Regions from separate parts of the Streptomyces sp. NPDC008086 genome, predicted to be linked through region 1. Evidence: riboswitches for the same ligand, from Rfam matches in the RefSeq annotation. Region 1 holds a riboswitch; each other region holds the start of a gene.
What was found. Region 1 has a riboswitch for cobalamin ahead of metE (5-methyltetrahydropteroyltriglutamate--homocysteine S-methyltransferase). Riboswitches for the same ligand answer to the same signal wherever they lie in the genome.
Positions count from the first base shown of each region.

Region 1 (6,132 bases):
ACCCTGCTCGGGGCCCCGGAGGACCTGGTGGGCCCCGGCACCGCTTATCTGCGCGTCCTCGCGTGGGCCGTGCCCGTCGCCGCGGTCTCCTTCACCTTGCTGGGCGCCTGCGCCGGGATCGGCGCCACCCGGGTCTCCATGTACACCGCGCTGCTGGTCAACGCGGTCAACCTGCCGCTCGGCCTGCTGTTCATCTTCCGGGCCGGCCTCGGCGTCACCGGCGCCGCGATCGCCACCCTGGTCGCGACCGCCGCCGGAAGTGGCTACCTGCTGCTGTACTGCCGCACCCGCCTGCCCCGGGCGACCGGCGACGCCGCCGACAGCAGCCGGGACATCACACGCGGCCTGTGGCGCATCGGCTGGCCGGAGATGAGCACGATGGGCATCGGCTACATCAACGAGGCCCTGCTGGCGGGCTTCGCCGCACGGATGGGCACACACGAACTGGCGGCCTACCGCATCGTGGACAACCTGCTCCTCGTGGTCTTCACCGTCCTCGCCTCCGGAGCCTCCGCCGTGATGGTCCTGGCAGGGCAGGACCTCGGCCGGGGCGACACCGGCCGCGCCGATGCCTGGCACCGCGCGGGCACGCGGCTGCTGCTGCTCATGCTCGCCTTGCCGTCGGCGGTGGCCCTCGCCCTCGGCCCGCCGCTGATCTCCCTGGTCACCGAGGACAAGGCGGTGGCCGAACTGGCCTGGGAGGCCACGCCCCTGGCCCTGCTGAGCATGGCGCCGATGGTGCTCGCGATGTCCCAGGGTTCGCTGCTGCGGGCAGCGGGCGACAGCCGGTCGGTCATGACCGCGTCCGTCACCGCCGACTACACGACCCTCATCCCCCTCGGCTGGCTCCTCGGCGTCCACCTGGGCCTCGGACTCCCCGGCCTGTACATGGCCTGGACGGCGTTCGCCGCGCTGTACGCCGTGTTGATCCATCTGCGGTACAGGCGCCGCTTCCGGCGCCGGTCGTGATCCGCTTCAGCGGCCGGTGCCGTCCTCGAACGGGCGTGCCTCCGCCGCCGTAACCGCCTCCCCGGACCGCACACCGTGCAGGACATGCGCCACAACCTCCGCGCCACGGACCACGCGCGGGCCGGGGCGGTTGAAGTACGCCGGGCCGTCGAGCACCCACACCCGGCCGGCACGGACGGCGGGCAGGTCCGCCCAGCCGGGCAGTGCGGTCAGCAACTCCCTTTCTCTCAGCGTCCGTTCGGGAGCGAAGCCGCAGGGCAGCACCAGGACGACGTCCGGTCGGGCCGCGCGTACGGCCTCCCAGGTCATCGGCTTGGTGTGTTCGCCGGGTGTGGCGAGCAGCGGTTCGCCCCCGGCGCTGGTGATCTGCTCCGGCACCCAGTGTCCGGCGGGCCACAGCGGGTCGAGCCACTCGATGGCGACGACGCGCGGCCGGTCCCGCCCCGCCACGGCACCGCGCACCTGGTCGAGTCGAGCCCACAGCTCCGCCCGACGCCGCTCGGCCCGTTCCCGCACACCTAGCAGGTCGCCGACCGTGACCAGACAGTCCAGTACGTCGTCGAGGGTGCGCGGCTCCAGGCTGAGGACGCGGGTGTCGGCGTCCAGGACACGTACGGCCCGGCTCACCTTCTCGTACGACACGGCGCACACGTCGCACAGGTCCTGGGTGAGGACGACGTCCGGACGGAGCGCGGCCAGGGCCTCGGTGTCGAGGATGTAGAGGGACGAGCCGGAGTGCGCCGAGCCGCCCACGGCGTCGGAGATCTCGCGGCTGGTGAGGTCGTCCGGGGTGAACTCGGCACCTGTCACGACCGGTACGCCGGTCACCGCCGCGGGTGGCCAGTCGCACTCGTGGGTCCGGCCCACAAGCCGATCGACGAGGCCGAGCTCGGCCACGATGTCGGTCGCGGCGGGCAGCAGGGAGACGATGCGCATACCGCGACCCTAGGCGCCCGACGTCATCGGCTGCACTGTCGACTGTCTGCGCGGCGCGATCGAGGACCTGCCGCGCCGCCACCGGGACCTGACTTCTGAACCGCTCAGAACCGCGGATGACACGTGAGGACGAACACATGACGACGTAGCTGAATGCCTCCCCGGCCCGTGGGAGATCCGCTGTCTGCCTGGCGGGCAAGCCCGACGGTGATGAGGAGCCGCGGGAGGCGTTGGCCCGGGACCTGGAATTCGAGAGGACGGGGATTTCTGGCGCCGGTTCGCAGGGTGCGTCGTTGAGAGGGAAGCATCACTGGAACATGACCCAGGGCGTTGGGCCCTCTTCATGCCTTGGTCGTGGCGGCGCCGCGCGTCCGGGGCCGGGACGCTCGTGGCGTCCCGGCCCACTAAGACCTACGGTCAGGAGGCGGGCAGCTCGCCTCGGACCGTGCGGGCGGCGGTGACGAGGTTTTCCAGCGAGGCGCGGGTCTCGGGCCAGCCGCGGGTCTTCAGGCCGCAGTCGGGGTTGACCCACAGCCGCTCGGCCGGGATCGCCTTCAGGCCCGTGCGGAGCAGCCCGGCGGCTTCCTCGGCGCTGGGGACGCGCGGGGAGTGGATGTCGTAGACACCCGGCCCGGCCTCGCGCGGATAGCCGTGTGCGGCCAGCTCCCGGGCCACCTGCATGTGCGAGCGGGCTGCCTCCAGACTGATGACGTCGGCGTCGAGGTCGTCGATGGCCTGGACGATGTCGCCGAACTCGGCGTAGCACATGTGGGTGTGGATCTGGGTGTCCGGACGGACGCCGGCGGTGGTGAGCCGGAAGGCTTCCGTCGCCCATGCCAGGTAGCGGGCGTGATCCGCAGCGCGCAGCGGCAGCGTCTCGCGCAGTGCGGGCTCGTCGACCTGGATCACCGAGGTGCCCGCAGTTTCCAGGTCGTTCACCTCGTCGCGGAGGGCGAGGGCGACCTGACGGGCGGTCTCGCCGAGGGGCTGGTCGTCCCGGACGAAGGACCAGGCGAGCATGGTGACCGGCCCGGTGAGCATGCCCTTGACCGGCTTGTCGGTGAGGGACTGGGCGTACGACGTCCAGCGCACCGTCATCGGCTCGGGGCGGGAAATGTCCCCGGCCAGGATCGGCGGGCGGACGTAGCGGGTGCCGTACGACTGGACCCAGCCGTGCTGCGTGGCCAGGTACCCCGTCAGCTGTTCGGCGAAGTACTGGACCATGTCGTTGCGTTCGGGCTCGCCGTGTACCAGGACGTCGATGCCGGTCTTCTCCTGGAAGGAGATGACTTCCTGGATCTCGGTCTTGATGCGTTCCTCGTAGCCGGCGGTGTCGATCCGGCCTGCGCGCAGGTCCGCCCGCGCGACGCGCAGTTCGCCGGTCTGCGGGAACGAGCCGATGGTCGTGGTCGGCAGCAGCGGCAGCCCGAGGTGGGCGCGCTGCGCCGTGGCGCGTTCGGCGTACGGCTGGGAGCGGCGGGCGTCGGCGTCCGTGACGGCCTCGGCACGGTTGCGTACGGCTGGGTCGCGGGTGATCGGCGAGCTCGCGCGGGAGGCCAGGTCGGCGCGGTTGGCGGCGAGTTCGGCGCTGATGGTGTCGGTGCCCTGGGCGAGGCCGCGCGCGAGGGTGACGATCTCGGCGGTCTTCTGCCGGGCGAAGGCGAGCCAGCGCAGAATCTGCGGTTCGATGTCCCGTTCCAGGCCCGTGTCGAGGGGCACGTGGAGGAGGGAGCAGGAGGCGGCGACGTCGACCCGGTCGGCGAGGCCCAACAGGGTGCCGAGGGTGGAGAGGGACTTCGACAGGTCGTTGATCCAGATGTTGCGGCCGTTGACGACACCGGCGACCAGGCGCTTGCCCGGCAGCCCGCCGACGGCGGCGAGCGCGTCGAGGTTGGCCGCGGCCGCCTCGGTGAAGTCCAGGGCGAGTCCCTCGACGGGGGCCTTCGCCAGGACGGGAAGCGCCTCGCCGAGCCGGTCGAAGTACGACGCGACCAGCAGCTTCGGCCGGTCGGGCAGTGCCCCGAGGTCGCGGTAGGCGCGCTCGAGGGCGTTCAGCTCGGCCGGGGTGCGGTCCTGTACGAAGGCGGGCTCGTCCAGCTGCACCCACTCGGCGCCGGCCGCGCGAAGGTCGGCGAGCACCTCGGCGTACACCGGCAGCAGGCGGTCGAGCAGGGTCAGCGGTTCGAAGTCCGCGGAAGCGCCCGGCGCGGGCTTGGCGAGGAGCAGGTAGGTGACGGGGCCGACCAGGACCGGGCGGGCGGTCAGGCCCAGCGCCAGGGCCTCCCTCAGCTCGGCGACCTGCTTCGTCGAGTCGGCCGTGAACACCGTGTCCGGGCCCAACTCGGGTACGAGGTAGTGGTAGTTGGTGTCGAACCACTTGGTCATTTCCAGCGGCGCGACATCCTGGGTGCCACGGGCCATGGCGAAGTAGCCGTCAAGGGCGTCGGCTTCGACAGCGGCGCGGTGGCGCTCGGGGATCGCGCCGACCATGACGGTGGTGTCGAGGACGTGGTCGTAGTACGAGAAGTCACCGGTCGGCACCTCGTGGACGCCGGCGTCGGCGAGCAGCCGCCAGTTGGCGGCGCGCAGATCGGCGGCGGTGGAGTGGAGGGCGTCGGCGGTGACGCGGTCCTTCCAGTAGCCCTCGATCGCCTTCTTCAGTTCCCGGTTCGGGCCCTGGCGGGGGTAGCCGTACACGGTGGCCCGTGCTGCCGCGGCTGCGGACTTGCTGGTCACGGAGATCTCCTTCGCGAGACGATTCCCTGAGATCCCGGAGACGGGACGAGAACGCGAAGGGGTGACGAACCGGACGGAACCGACCTCGCGCGGCACAGCGCGGTCGTCCGCCTGGTATGTACGCCGACCCGCCCTCGAGGTCACCGAGATCTCCGCGCGCGGAACGGTCCGCGCACGGGCAGGTGGCAGGTCTTCGGACTCGTGGGCACGCCCTCGTCGTTCACCGAGGAGGACACCTACTGGCCGTCGCTTCCCAGGCCCGGTACGTCGGACCCAGTGCGTATGACGGCGGTCGTTCCCGCTCACCGCTGCGGGGCAGTCCCGGATTCCCACCGGGTTCCCTCTTGCGACACCCCGCCTGGCGGGCGGGGCGAACCAGCTGCTCCGGCCACCCTACGGGGTGTCGCCCGTCGGGCAAGGGGGCGGTCCAGGATCTGGAAGGTGACACAGAGCACGGTGGAGGAGGAGCGCCGAAGGCGGGAAGCGCCGCACTCGCGCTTCCCGCCCTTCCCAGTCGCGCCGCGCGGGACCCTCACCCCTGCGGCGGTGCGGGCCCCTCAGCCCGCGTCGTACCAGGCCCTCAGCCCTGGTCGTAGGTGTGGAAGCCCCGGCCGGTCTTGCGGCCCAGCAGTCCCGCCTCGACCATGCGCTGGAGGAGCGGGGGAGGGGCGTAGAGGGGTTCCTTGAACTCGTCGTAGAGCGACTCGGCGATGGAGGCGACGGTGTCCAGGCCGATCAGGTCCGCCAGCTTCAGTGGGCCCATGGGATGGGCGCAGCCGAGCTCCATGCCGGCGTCGATGTCGGTGGCGGTGGCGAAGCCGGACTCGGCCATCCGGATCGCCGACAGGAGATACGGGATGAGGAGCGCGTTGACGACGAAGCCCGCCCGGTCCTGGGAACGGATCACCGTCTTGCCGAGGGTCCGGGTCGCGAAGTCCTCCACCGCGGTCGTCGTCGCGGCCGACGTGTGCAGCGAGGTCACGACCTCTACCAGGGGCAGTACGGGCACAGGGTTGAAGAAGTGCAGCCCGATCACGTGGTCGGCGCGGCTGGTGGCCATGCCGAGCCGCATGACCGGCAGGGAGGAGGTGTTGGTGGCTAGCACCGCCTCCGGATCCTCGACGATCTTGTCGAGCGCGGCGAAGATCTCGGTCTTGGCGTCGGCGTTCTCGATGACCGCCTCGACGACGAGCTGCCGGTCGGCGAGGTCGTCCAGGCTGCTGGTGAAGACGAGCCGGGCGAGGGCGTCGCCGGCGGCTTCCCGCGTCAGCTTGCCCCGTAGCACGGCACGGTCCAGGGAGCCCGCGATCCGGTCGCGGGCGGCGCGGGCGGCGATGGCGTCCGCCTCGCAGACCACGGTGTCGAGCCCCGCCCGTGCGCACACCTCGGCGATGCCCGCGCCCATCTGCCCGCCGCCGACGACGCCGACGCGTCCGATCGCCGCGCTCATGCCCGGGCCTCCGTCCCTCGCACGAGGTGCCGGGTGTAGGC
Region 1 covers NZ_JBIBIA010000001.1:669,755-675,886, reverse strand. Annotated here, with positions in the region: gene ACFZBP_RS03005 (MATE family efflux transporter) at 1-969, shown strand, start outside; gene ACFZBP_RS03000 (ABC transporter substrate-binding protein) at 976-1,905, opposite strand; gene metE (5-methyltetrahydropteroyltriglutamate--homocysteine S-methyltransferase) at 2,323-4,641, opposite strand; cobalamin riboswitch at 4,829-4,987, opposite strand; gene ACFZBP_RS02990 (3-hydroxybutyryl-CoA dehydrogenase) at 5,222-6,091, opposite strand; gene aceB (malate synthase A) at 6,088-6,132, opposite strand, start outside.

Region 2 (6,132 bases), on a different contig from region 1:
TCTCCAGGAGCCGGAACAGCGAGGTCGGCGCGTTCCCGACGGCGACCACCGAACCCTCCAGCCGGTCCCGCCACAGCTCCATGGCGGCCGCGCTGCGCGTGGTGCCCATCTTCGCGGCCAGCTCGGGCACGGCCGGGTCGGACAGGGTGCACAGCACGTCGTTGCCGGCGGGCAGCCGCTTGCGGGTCACCCCGCTGGCCACCATCTGCACATCGGTGAAGATGGGCGCACCGGCCCGCAGGGCCTCCCGGGCACGCGCCACCACTCCCGGCGAGTACACGAGGTCGCGCACGAGGTCGACCATCCCGCAGGCGTGGATCATCCGGACCGCGACCTGACTGACGTCGGCGGGCAGGCCCGCGAGGTCCGCCTCCGCGCGGATGGTGGCAAAGGACTGGCGGTAGATGGCCGCACCGTCCTTCTCGTACTCGAACACCGTGCTCCTACAGGTCATGCGTGCGGGCCGCCGCCAGGTCGGCGGCGAGCCTCGATGGATGGTCGGTCGTCGTCGTGGCGCGGACCCGGCCGGCTTCCACGACGGAGATCAGGTAGCCGCCGTTCGGGGCCGCGACGACGTCCACGTGATCGCCGCGCGGACGACCGCAACGGCGCTCGCAGCCGGACCAGTACGCCGGCAGCCCGCCGCCCGCGGTGAGCGACGCGGCCGCGTCCGAACGGATGTCCGCCCGCGACTTGGCGCAACCGGGCCGTCCGATGCAGGCACCGACACCGAGCCAGGGAGAGTCCGGGGCCGTGATCAGACCGACGGAGTCTAGGCCGGGAAGCCGGTCGGAGCGCACTGTGGGAAGGATCACTCCACGCCAAGGTGTCAGCCGCAGCTCATCTGACGCGGTCGCCGTCAGCGCGGTCCACTGGGCGGCGGTGAGGCGGCCCAGCGGGGCGAGGACGGACAGGCTCGTCGTGCCGTCGGGGCCGGTGACGACACCGGGGGAGGGGGACGGCCCGCTCACCGGCGGCCAGGCCGGCGAGGCATGTCCGGCCCCCAGCCGTCGTACGACCTCGTGCGCCAACTCATCGACGGGGAGCGGGAGTTCGGCCACCCGCCAGACCTGGCCGGCACTCGCCTCCAGGAACACCTCGGCGGCCAGCAGCGCCGCCCGAGGCGCGTCATCGGCGGTCAGGACCGCCACGGAATCCGCGACCCCGACCCGCAGCCACACGGCCCCGTCCGGCGCGGCCCGCAGGGTCACGTCCGGGTCGAGCCCGGCGACGTCCCCGCGCCCGTCGTCGAGCGCGAACAGGAACCGCCCGGACAGCCGGGCCGCCGCCTCGCTCGCGCACAGCAGCTCGTCCAACGCCCGCAGCCACGGCCGTACGTCGGCGTGGCCGCGCCCGTCCAGCCCGGACAGCGGCGAGGCCACCACATTGCGTACCCGTTCGTGCCGCCACGACGGCAGCAGCCCGGCCGCCTCCAGCCGGCTCGCCAACTCCCCGCCGCAGCCCGTCGGCAGACCGCGCAGCTGGACGTTGCCCCGGGACGTCAGATGCAGGTCCCCGTCGCCGAGTTCGAACGCGGCCCGGCCGAGTTCCACCGCCTGACCGACCTGGAGCACACCCCCGGGAATCCGGATCCGGGCGAGTGCGCCGTCGTCCGCCGTGTGCAGCCTCAGTGCGCCCGGGCATGCGTCGTCGCGGTCCCGTGTGACCCCTGTGGCCTGGGACGACGGTCGGATGGAGGGCGTGGACATGGCGGCGAGCATACCGACCGTCCCGGTGACCGTATGCCGCCGCCTCCGCATGCCGACGGCTGGTCCCGTGGCCCTTACTATGCTTCTCGGTGGATCATCCGGTCCGCCACCGCCACGACGGCGACAGGGGAGGAAGCCGGTGCGAATCCGGCGCGGTCCCGCCACTGTGAGCCCACCCCGCCAGGGTCGGGTGAGTCAGGAACTCCCGCCGTCAGACACCACCCGGGGCGCGGACACCCCGAGGAAGGCCGACGCCGCATGATCCTTCTGCTGTCGACGTCCGACACCGACCTGCTCAGCGCCCGCGCGGCGAACGGCCCCGTGCCCTACCGCTTCGCCAACCCCGCTCGGCTCCCGCTCGACGACCTGCCCGCGCTCCTCGACGGCGTCGCCCTCGTCGTCGTACGCCTCCTCGGCGGTCTGCGCGCCTGGCAGGAAGGCCTCGACCTGCTCCTCGCCGACGGCCGCCCGGTCGTCGTCCTGACCGGCGAACAGGCCCCGGACGCCCAGCTGATGGCCGCCTCCACGGTGCCGGTCGGCATCGCCGCCGAGGCCCACGCCTACCTCGCCCACGGTGGTCCGGCCAACCTGGAGCAGCTCGCCCGCTTCCTGTCGGACACGGTCCTGCTCACCGGGCACGGCTTCGAGGCACCGGCGGCCGCCCCCAGCTGGGGCCCGCTGGAGCGCGAGTCCCGGGCCGACGGCCCGACGATCGCCGTGCTCTACTACCGCGCCCACCACATGAGCGGCAACACGGCGTTCGTGGGCGCCCTGTGCGACGCGATCGAGGACGCGGGCGGCCGGCCGCTGCCGCTGTACGTCGCTTCCCTGCGGGCCCCGGAGCCCGAACTCATCGACGAACTGCGCGCCGCCGACGCCATCGTCACCACCGTGCTCGCCGCGGGCGGCACCAAGCCCGCCGAGGCGTCCGCCGGCGGCGACGACGAGTCCTGGGACGCGGGCGCCCTGACCTCCCTCGACGTGCCGATCCTCCAGGCCCTGTGCCTGACCGGACCCCGGTCCGCGTGGGAGGAGAACGACGAGGGCGTCTCCCCGCTCGACGCCGCCAGCCAGATCGCCGTACCCGAGTTCGACGGCCGGCTCATCACCGTGCCGTTCTCCTTCAAGGAGATCGACGCCGACGGCCTGCCCGCCTACGTCGCCGACCCCGAGCGCGCGGCGCGCGTCGCCGGAATCGCCGTACGCCACGCCCGGCTTCGGCACATCCCGGCCGCCGACAAGCGCCTCGCCCTCGTCCTGTCCGCCTACCCGACCAAGCACTCCCGGATCGGCAACGCGGTCGGCCTCGACACCCCCGCCAGCGCCGTCGCGCTGCTCAGGCGGCTCAAGGCCGAGGGCTACGACTTCGGCGACACCGACATCCCCGGGCTGGTCTCCGGCGACGGCGACGAGCTGATCCGCGCGCTCATCGAGGCCGGCGGCCACGACCAGAACTGGCTCACCGAGGAGCAGTTGGCCCGCAACCCGGTGCGGATCCCGGCGGCCGACTACCGGCGCTGGTTCGCCACGCTGCCGGAAGAGCTGCGGACGGCCGTCGAGCAGCACTGGGGTCCGGCGCCCGGCGAGATGTTCGTCGACCGCAGCCGCAACGAGGAGGGCGACATCGTCCTCGCGGCCCTGCGCTTCGGCAACCTGCTGATCCTCATCCAGCCCCCGCGCGGCTTCGGCGAGAACCCGATCGCGATCTACCACGACCCGGACCTGCCCCCCTCGCACCACTACCTCGCCGCCTACCGCTGGATCGCGGCCCGCGCCGAGGACGGCGGTTTCGGCGCCGACGCGATGATTCACCTCGGCAAGCACGGCAACCTGGAGTGGCTGCCCGGCAAGAACGCCGGCCTGTCCGCCGCCTGCGGCCCCGACGCGGCCCTCGGCGACCTGCCGCTGATCTACCCGTTCCTGGTCAACGACCCCGGCGAGGGCACCCAGGCCAAGCGCCGCGTCCACGCCACCCTCATCGACCACCTCGTCCCGCCCATGGCCCGCGCCGACTCCTACGGCGACATCGCGCGCCTGGAGCAACTCCTCGACGAGTACGCCCAGATCTCCTCCATGGACCCGGCCAAGCTCCCCGCCATCCGCGCCCAGATCTGGACCCTCATCCAGGCCGCCAAGCTCGACCACGACCTCGGCATGGCCGACCGCCCCGACGACGACGGCTTCGACGACTTCCTGCTGCACGTCGACGGCTGGCTGTGCGAGGTCAAGGACGCCCAGATCCGCGACGGCCTGCACGTCCTCGGCGCTCCGCCGCAGGGCGCCGACCGAGTCAACCTCGTCCTCGCCATCCTGCGCGCCCGCCAGATCTGGGGCGGCACCACCGCTCTGCCCGGCCTGCGCGAGGCCCTCGGTCTGGACGAGTCCGCCGCGACCCGTACCACGGCCGACGAGGCGGAGGACAAGGCCCGCGCCCTGGTCCAGGCGATGGACGACGCGGGCTGGGACCCGGCCGCCGTCCCCACCGAGCACGGCGAACAGGTCGCCGCCATCCTGGAGTTCGCCGCCCGCGAGGTCGTCCCGCGCCTCGCCGCCACCACCGCCGAACTCGACCACGCCCTGCACGCCCTCAATGGCGGCTTCGTCCCCGCCGGCCCGTCCGGCTCACCTCTGCGCGGTCTGGTCAACGTCCTGCCGACGGGCCGCAACTTCTACTCCGTCGACCCCAAGGCCGTCCCGTCCCGCCTCGCCTGGGAGACCGGCCAGGCCCTCGCGGACTCGTTGCTGGAGCGCTATCGCACCGACAACGGCGACTGGCCCACCTCCGTCGGTCTCTCCCTGTGGGGCACGAGCGCGATGCGCACGGCGGGCGACGACGTCGCCGAGGCCCTCGCGCTGCTCGGCGTCCGCCCGGTCTGGGACGACGCCTCGCGCCGGGTGACGGGCCTGGAGGCCATCCCGTACGAGGAGCTGGGCCGCCCCCGCATCGACGTGACCCTGCGTATCTCGGGCTTCTTCCGGGACGCGTTCCCGCACACGATCGGCCTGCTCGACGACGCCGTACGGCTGGCCGCCTCGCTGGAGGAGCCCGCCGAGGCCAACCACGTCCGCGCCCACGTCCAGGCCGACCTCGCGGCCCACGGCGACGAACGCCGCGCCACCACCCGCATCTTCGGCTCCCGCCCGGGGACCTACGGTGCCGGACTGCTGCAGCTCATCGACTCCCGCGACTGGCGCACCGACGCCGACCTCGCCGAGGTCTACACCGTCTGGGGCGGCTACGCCTACGGCCGTGAACTCGACGGCCGTCCGGCGCGCGACGAGATGGAGACGGCGTACAAGCGGATCGCCGTCGCCGCCAAGAACACGGACACCCGCGAGCACGACATCGCCGACTCCGACGACTACTTCCAGTACCACGGCGGCATGGTGGCCACCGTCCGCGCCCTGCGCGGCACCGCCCCCGAGGCCTACATCGGCGACTCCACCCGGCCCGAGACGGTCCGCACCCGCACGCTCGTCGAGGAGACCTCGCGTGTCTTCCGCGCCCGTGTCGTCAACCCGAAGTGGATCGAGGCGATGCGCCGCCACGGCTACAAGGGCGCCTTCGAACTCGCCGCCACCGTGGACTACTTGTTCGGCTACGACGCCACGACCGGCGTGATCGCCGACTGGATGTACGACAAGCTCACCGAGACCTACGTCCTGGACCCCACCAACCGCGAGTTCCTCCAGGAGGCCAACCCCTGGGCCCTGCACGGCATCGCCGAGCGGCTGCTGGAGGCGGAGTCGCGCGGGATGTGGGAGAAGCCGGACCCGGCGGTGCTGGAGGCGCTGCGGCAGGTGTACCTGGAGACCGAGGGTGACCTGGAGGGCGGCGAGGCATAGCCGCGTGACACGGCGAAGGGCTCCCGCAAGCGACCGCCTGCGGGAGCCCTTCACTGTGTCCTTTGGGGTTGGCGTGTCCTCAGGCTCCGGCGGGCGCCGCGGGCAGTACGTGGTCGCCGACCTTGTCCGTGCTCAGGCACAGGGAGCAGACGACGGCGTCGTGTGTCTGGCAGGCGGCCACGTCGGGGCGCTCGAACTGCTGCCGGCAGACGTGGCAGTCGTAGGTGACGGCGCTGGGGTTGCCGTCCTCGTCCAGCAGCGGCTCGGCGATGCCGTCGTCGGTGCGGCGCAGGTAGTACCTGCCCTTGGTGACGATCGCCATCAGCGGGGTGAGGACGAAGGCGATGACCGCGGCGGCGACCGGGGAGTACGGCTGGAGGGTGTCGCCGAGGGCGTGGAAGTACATGGCGATGGAGAGGCCGGAGGCGGCGACGAAGGCCACCACGCCCACGGGGTTGACGGCGTAGAGCATGCCCCGGCGGAACTCGGGCTGGAGCGGGGAGAGCTTCAGCAGGTACTTGTTGACGCCGATGTCGGTGGCGACCGTGACGACCCAGGCGATGGCGCAGTTCGAGTA
Region 2 covers NZ_JBIBIA010000003.1:299,605-305,736, reverse strand. Annotated here, with positions in the region: gene ACFZBP_RS11605 (precorrin-8X methylmutase) at 1-454, opposite strand, end outside; gene cobG (precorrin-3B synthase) at 444-1,709, opposite strand; cobalamin riboswitch at 1,792-1,937, shown strand; gene cobN (cobaltochelatase subunit CobN) at 1,968-5,555, shown strand; gene ACFZBP_RS11590 (purine-cytosine permease family protein) at 5,635-6,132, opposite strand, start outside.
Region 2: another riboswitch for cobalamin. It lies ahead of cobN (cobaltochelatase subunit CobN); the one in region 1 lies ahead of metE (5-methyltetrahydropteroyltriglutamate--homocysteine S-methyltransferase).

Region 3 (6,132 bases), 110 kb from region 1:
GTCGGGGCCGGACCTGGCTCCGACGTTCCGCAGTTGCGGGTCGCCTCGCTGGACGAACTGCTCGCCGGATGGCGCCGGGAGGCCGTGCGATGAGCACCACGGCCCCGGTGGCCGTCCCGGCGCCGCGGAGCGACGTACCCGAGCGGACCGGCGGTGTCGCCGGGAAGCCGGAAGGGCCGCAGGAGGCGGACCGGGCGCGACGGCTGTGGTCGCTGCTGCCGGTGGCCGCGCTGTCCGGTGCCTCGGGGTACGGGTTCGCCCGGGTCTTCCCGCCGTCCGAGCTGCTTCCGGTGCTGGCGGTGGCCGTGTTGGCCCCGGTCGTCCTGTCGGCGGTGCTGTCGGGTCTGCTGCGGCGCCGGCCCCGACGCGAGGAACGCGCCGACCGCCCCACCCTGCCGTTGTGGCCGTCCGCGCTGCTGACCGTCGTCGCGTGGGCCGTCGTCGTCAGTGCGACGCTCTTCCACGAGGTGAGCGACGGTCTGCCCGGCGCGGCCGCACTGCGCGCCGCGTGGTCCGCGCTGCTCGACGCGCCGCACGCGCTGCTCTCCACCATCCTGCCCGCGCCCGGCGCCAAGGAGTTGCTGGTGCTGCCGCACGCCGTCGTCTGGGCAGCCACCGCGGTCGGCGCGGAGCTCGCCCTGCGGACCCGCGCCCCGCTGCTCCCCGCCCTCCCCGCGGTCCTCGCCTTCGGCCTCTCCCTGGTGCTCGGCGCGGACGGCCCGGGCTCGTCGTACCCGGCGGCGGGCGCGCTGGCCGGGGCCGCCGCGCTGCTGGTGCTGGTGCGTTCACGGGGCCGGCTTCCGCTGCGGGCGATGGCGCTCCGGCTCCCGGCCGTGGCCGCGCTCGGCGGCGTCGCGGCGCTGCTGGGCCCGCACCTTCCCGGCCTCGGCTCTCCGTACGACCTGCGGGAGGCGGTCACACCGCCGACCGAACGGCCGCGGTCCGTCAGCCCGTTGGACCAGGTCGCGGCCTGGCTCCGCAACGGCGACGAGCAGGTCTTCACCGTACGGACCTCGGGCGCGGCCCCCGGCAACTACCGGCTGGCGGTCCTCGACCGGTACGACGGGACGACGTGGACCAGCAGCGCCGGGCTGACCCGTACCGGCGGCCGGGTCCCGCAGGAGAAGGGCACCGACCAGGATGCGGCAGGGCGGGCCAAGACGCTCGAACAGCGTGTCACCGTGCGGTCGTTGCCCGGCATCTGGCTGCCCGCCGCCGACCGGCCCTCGTCCGTGACCGCGCCCGAGGGCACCTCCCTGTCCGTCGACCCGGACAGCGGGATGCTCTCCACGGGCACCGCCGTCCCGAGCGGCTTCACCTACACCGTGACCTCCCGCCGGCCCGAGTACCACGCCGACCGGCTGCGGTACGCGGCCACCGCCCACGACCCGGCCCGGGTGGCCCTTCCCGCCGTGGACGCGGCCGGGCAACCGATCCCTTCCGTACGGTCCTTCAGGACCATCGCCGAACGGGTCACCCGGGGCGCCACCCACCCCTACGAGCGGGCCGTCCGCCTGGCCGACTGGCTGCGTGCGACCTACCGGCTCGACCCGGGGGCGCTGCCCGGACACACCTACCGGAGCCTGGAGTTCTTCCTGGCGGACGGCGGGCGCGGCACGTCCGAGCAGTTCGCCGCCTCGTTCGCGGTCCTGGCCCGCACCCTGGGCCTGCCCACCCGGGTGGCCGTGGGCTTCCGCCCGGGTACCCGGACCGGTTCCGGCACCTGGCAGGTCCGGGGACAGGACGTGCTGGCCTGGCCGGAAGTCAGGTTCGCCGGGGTCGGCTGGGTGCCGTTCCAGCCGACGCCCGGGGAGGCGGCGCAGGGCCGCTCCGGCGCCGCGTCGGCTGCGGAGCCGGAGGAGCGTCAGCAGGGGGACCGGGAGAGCACCAGGCCGACGCCGCCGTCGACGCCCCCGCGCACGCCCGCGGAGGCGGCCCCCGCCGGGGGTGGCTCCGGTGCCGGTATGCCGCCGCTGTGGCTCACCGTCCCGCTCGCGGTGCTGCTCCTCGCCACGGCGTATGTGCTGTACGCGCTGTGGCTGCCGTACAGGCGGCGCAGCGGACGGCGCAACGGGCCGGACGCGCGGCACCGGGTCCTCGGGGCCTGGCGGCAGATCGAGGACCGCCTCACGGAGATCGGCCTTCCCGCCACGGGAGCGCACACCGCGCAGGAGATCGCCGCGTTCGGCGCGCGGCACGTGGGCGGCACCGTGGGGCGGCGCCTGCCGGACCTGGCGACCCTGGTCAACGAGGTCGAGTACGCGGGCCGCAGACCCGACAGCGCGGCCGCCGACGCCGCGTGGTCGGACTGCGACGCGCTCGAAAGGACCGTCCGGGCCCGCGTCCCGCACCGCACCCGTCTGTTCCGGCTCCTGCGCTCCGCCGCCCCTCGCCGACCGCGCGGGGGCCGGCCTCGCGCGCGGTGACGGGCATCACTGGAGCCGGTCCGGCCGATCCTGGCTGACCGCTGCCAGCAGGTGTGCGACCAGCGGGTTCGGGTCGCCCGCGCGCCAGGCGACGGCCACGCGCGTGCGGGCGTCGCCGGGCTCGATCCTGCGGAAGGCGACGCCTTTGAGGCGGATACGGCGGATGCTCGCCGGTGCCAGGGAGACGCCGAGGCCGGTCTGCACCAGGGCGCACACGGTCTGCCACTCCACGGCGTGCTGGACGGTCCGAGGCGTGAAGCCGGCTTCGGCGCACAGGCCGGTGATCCGGTCGTACAGCTGCGGGCCGACCGCGCGCGGCAGCAGCACGAAGGGCGAGTCCGCCAACTGCGCGAGCTGTACGGTCCGTTGCGCGGCCAGCGGATGGGCGGACGGCAGGACGGCCACGAACGGCTCGCTGAGCACGGTTGTGAAGCCGAGCTCCGGCTGGTCGGCGGGAGGTTCGCGCAGGAGGCCGACATCGATGGCCCTGTCGTGCAGGGCGGCGATCTGCGGCGCGGTGGTCATCTCGTGGATGTCCAGACGTACGCCGGGGAACCGGTCCCGGAAGGTGCGCAGCAGGCCGGGCAGCACGGTGAGGGCGAGGGAGGCGGCGAAGCCGAGGCGCAGGGTGCCGGCCCGGCCGCTGCCGACGGCGCGGGCCGCGGCCAGGCCGTCCGTGACGTCGGTGAGGGCGCGCCGGGCGGCGGGGAGCAGTTCACGGCCGGCCGGGGTGAGCGTGACGCCTCCTGGCGCGCGGTGGAACAGGGCGTGGCCGACCTTGTCCTCCAGGCGTCTGATCTGCTGGCTCAGCGGTGGCTGGGCGATACCGAGACGGGCGGCGGCGTGGCCGAAGTGGAGTTCCTCGGCGAGCACGACGAACGCGTGCAGTTGGGGCAGGGGCAGTTCCGGTCGGTTCATACGCCCAGGGATATCAGGTCATGCCCTCTGCAGTATTAGACGTATCTGCGCTGGTCACCTAGCGTGCGGCGCATGACAGAGCGACGTGCGATCCTCAGCGGCTCGACCTTCGAGGAGCAGATCGGCTATGCCCGTGCCGTGGTCGACGGTGACTGGGTGCATGTGTCCGGGACGACCGGGTTCGACTACGGCACGATGACGATCTCCGACGACGTGGTGGAACAGGCGGAGCAGTGCCTGCGCAATATCGGGGCCGCGCTGGCCGAGGCGGGATGCGCTTTCTCGGATGTGGTGCGAGTGCGGTATCTGCTCCCCGACCGTGCGGACTTCGAGCCCTGCTGGCCGGTTCTGCGCCGCTGCTTCGGTGAGGTCCGGCCGGCCGCCACCATGCTCAGGTGCGGTCTCGCCGACCCTCGTATGAAGATCGAGATCGAGGTGTACGCGCGTCGGCCCCTCCCGTAGCGCCCCTTTCACGCCCCCTGGGCGCGCTTGTCAGCCACCCGGTCCGGGCACTACTGTCACCACGCCTTGGTGAACGGGAAACCCGGTGTGATGCCGGTGCGGCCCTCGCCACTGTGAATCGGGAAGTCCGGCTCCGGCCCTCACGGGCAGCCACTGGGTCCTTCGGGACCCGGGAAGGCGGAGCACGGGCGGTGGTACCCGTAAGCCAGGAGACCGACCAGGGCGCGTCAACCATCCACGAGGTGCTGGAGAGGGTCTGCTGAGCCATGCACATAGCCGAGGGTTTCCTGCCTCCGGCGCACGCGGTCGCCTGGGGCGTCGCGTCCGCGCCCTTCGTCGTCCACGGCGTCCGTTCACTCACCCGTGAGGTCAAGGAGCACCCGGAGAGCACGCTGCTCCTCGGCGCCTCCGGAGCCTTCACGTTCGTCCTGTCCGCGCTGAAGCTGCCCTCGGTGACGGGCAGTTGCTCGCATCCCACGGGCACCGGTCTGGGCGCCATCCTGTTCCGGCCGCCGATCATGGCGGTGCTGGGCACCATCACCCTGCTCTTCCAGGCGCTGCTGCTCGCGCACGGCGGTCTGACGACGCTCGGCGCCAACGTCTTCTCGATGGCGATCGTCGGCCCCTGGGCCGGATACGCGATCTACAAGCTGCTGCGGCGCTACGACGTGCCGCTCATGGTCGCCGTGTTCTTCGGCGCCTTCCTCGCCGACCTGTCCACCTACTGCGTGACCAGTGTCCAGCTGGCCCTCGCCTTCCCCGACCCGAGCAGCGGATTCCTGGGCGCGCTCGGCAAGTTCGGCTCCATCTTCGCCGTCACCCAGATCCCCCTCGCGGTGAGCGAGGGACTGCTCACGGTGCTCGTGATGCGGCTGCTGGTGCAGTCCAGCAAGGGCGAACTGACCCGGCTGGGCGTGCTCCTGGCCAGGAAGCAGTCCCGGACCGAGAGCGGGACCGAGACCGAGGCGGTGGCCCGATGAGCAGGAACACGAAGATCAACATTCTGCTGCTGGTCGTCGTGGCCGCCCTCGCCGTGCTGCCGCTGGCCCTCGGCCTCGGCGACCACAAGGAGGAGCCGTTCGCGGGTGCCGACGCCGAGGCGGAGACCGCGATCACCGAGATCGAGCCGGACTACGAGCCGTGGTTCTCGCCGCTGTACGAGCCGCCGTCCGGTGAGATCGAGTCGGCGCTCTTCGCCCTCCAGGCCGCCCTCGGCGCCGGGGTCCTCGCCTACTACTTCGGTCTGCGCCGGGGTCGGCGGCAGGGCGAGGAGCGGGCGCTGGAGCGGGTCGGCGGCGCGGAGAGCGCGGCCGGCGCGACCGCCGAGGAGTCCACGGCCGAGAGGTCCTGACCTCTCGTGCTGCCGATCGACGCGGCGGCGCACAGCAGTCGCTGGCGCCGCCGTCACCCCGTGGACAAGGCCGTGCTCGGGCTCGGCCTCACCGTGCTCGCCATCTCGCTGCCGCCCTGGCCGGGCGCCGCGCTGGTCCTGGTCACCGCGCTCGCCGTACTGCTGGGTCCGGCGGGCGTGCCCGCGCGACGGCTGTGGCGGGCCTACCGTGTGCCGCTCGGCTTCTGTGTGACCGGCGCGCTCACCCTGCTCGTCCAGGTCGGCGGGCCGGACGGCTTCGTGTCCCTCGCCGCGGAGGGCCCGCTGCGCGCCGGGGAGTTGCTGCTGCGCACCTCGGCGGCCTCGTTGGGCGTGCTGCTGTTCGCCTTCACCACGCCGATGTCCGATCTGCTGCCCCGCCTGGTACGGGCCGGGGTGCCCGCGCCCGTCGTGGACGTCGCCCTGGTGACGTACCGGATGAGCTTCCTGCTCCTGGACTCCGTGCGCCGTATCCGTCAGGCCCAGGCCGCTCGGCTCGGGCACACCAGCAGGGCCGCGGAGTGGCGGTCCCTGGCCGGGCTCGGGGCCACCGCCTTCGTGCGGGCCTTCGACCGGGCCACCCGGCTCCAGGCCGGGCTCGCCGGGCGCGGCTACGACGGCACCCTGCGCGTCCTGGTGCCCGAGGCCCGGGTCTCCGTCCGCTTCACGGCCGCCAGTTGCGTGCTCCTCGCCGCGCTGGCCGCCCTCACCCTCGTACTGGAAAGGGCCCTGCCATGAGCGAGCCCACCGCCCTGGTAGCCCTGCGGGGCGCGTCCTACGCCTACGAGGACGGGCCCGTCGTCCTCAGCGGCCTCGACTTCGACGTCCACGAGGGGCGCGCGCTCGCGCTGCTCGGCCGCAACGGCAGCGGCAAGACCACGCTGATGCGGCTGCTCAGCGGTGGACTGCGCCCACACGACGGCCGGTTGACCGTGGCGGGTGCGCCGGTCACGTACG
Region 3 covers NZ_JBIBIA010000001.1:561,799-567,930, forward strand. Annotated here, with positions in the region: gene ACFZBP_RS02520 (DUF58 domain-containing protein) at 1-93, shown strand, start outside; gene ACFZBP_RS02525 (transglutaminaseTgpA domain-containing protein) at 90-2,426, shown strand; gene ACFZBP_RS02530 (LysR substrate-binding domain-containing protein) at 2,433-3,344, opposite strand; gene ACFZBP_RS02535 (Rid family hydrolase) at 3,417-3,806, shown strand; cobalamin riboswitch at 3,835-4,043, shown strand; gene ACFZBP_RS02540 (energy-coupling factor ABC transporter permease) at 4,073-4,786, shown strand; gene ACFZBP_RS02545 (energy-coupling factor ABC transporter substrate-binding protein) at 4,783-5,157, shown strand; gene cbiQ (cobalt ECF transporter T component CbiQ) at 5,164-5,913, shown strand; gene ACFZBP_RS02555 (ATP-binding cassette domain-containing protein) at 5,910-6,132, shown strand, end outside.
Region 3: another riboswitch for cobalamin. It lies ahead of ACFZBP_RS02540 (energy-coupling factor ABC transporter permease); the one in region 1 lies ahead of metE (5-methyltetrahydropteroyltriglutamate--homocysteine S-methyltransferase).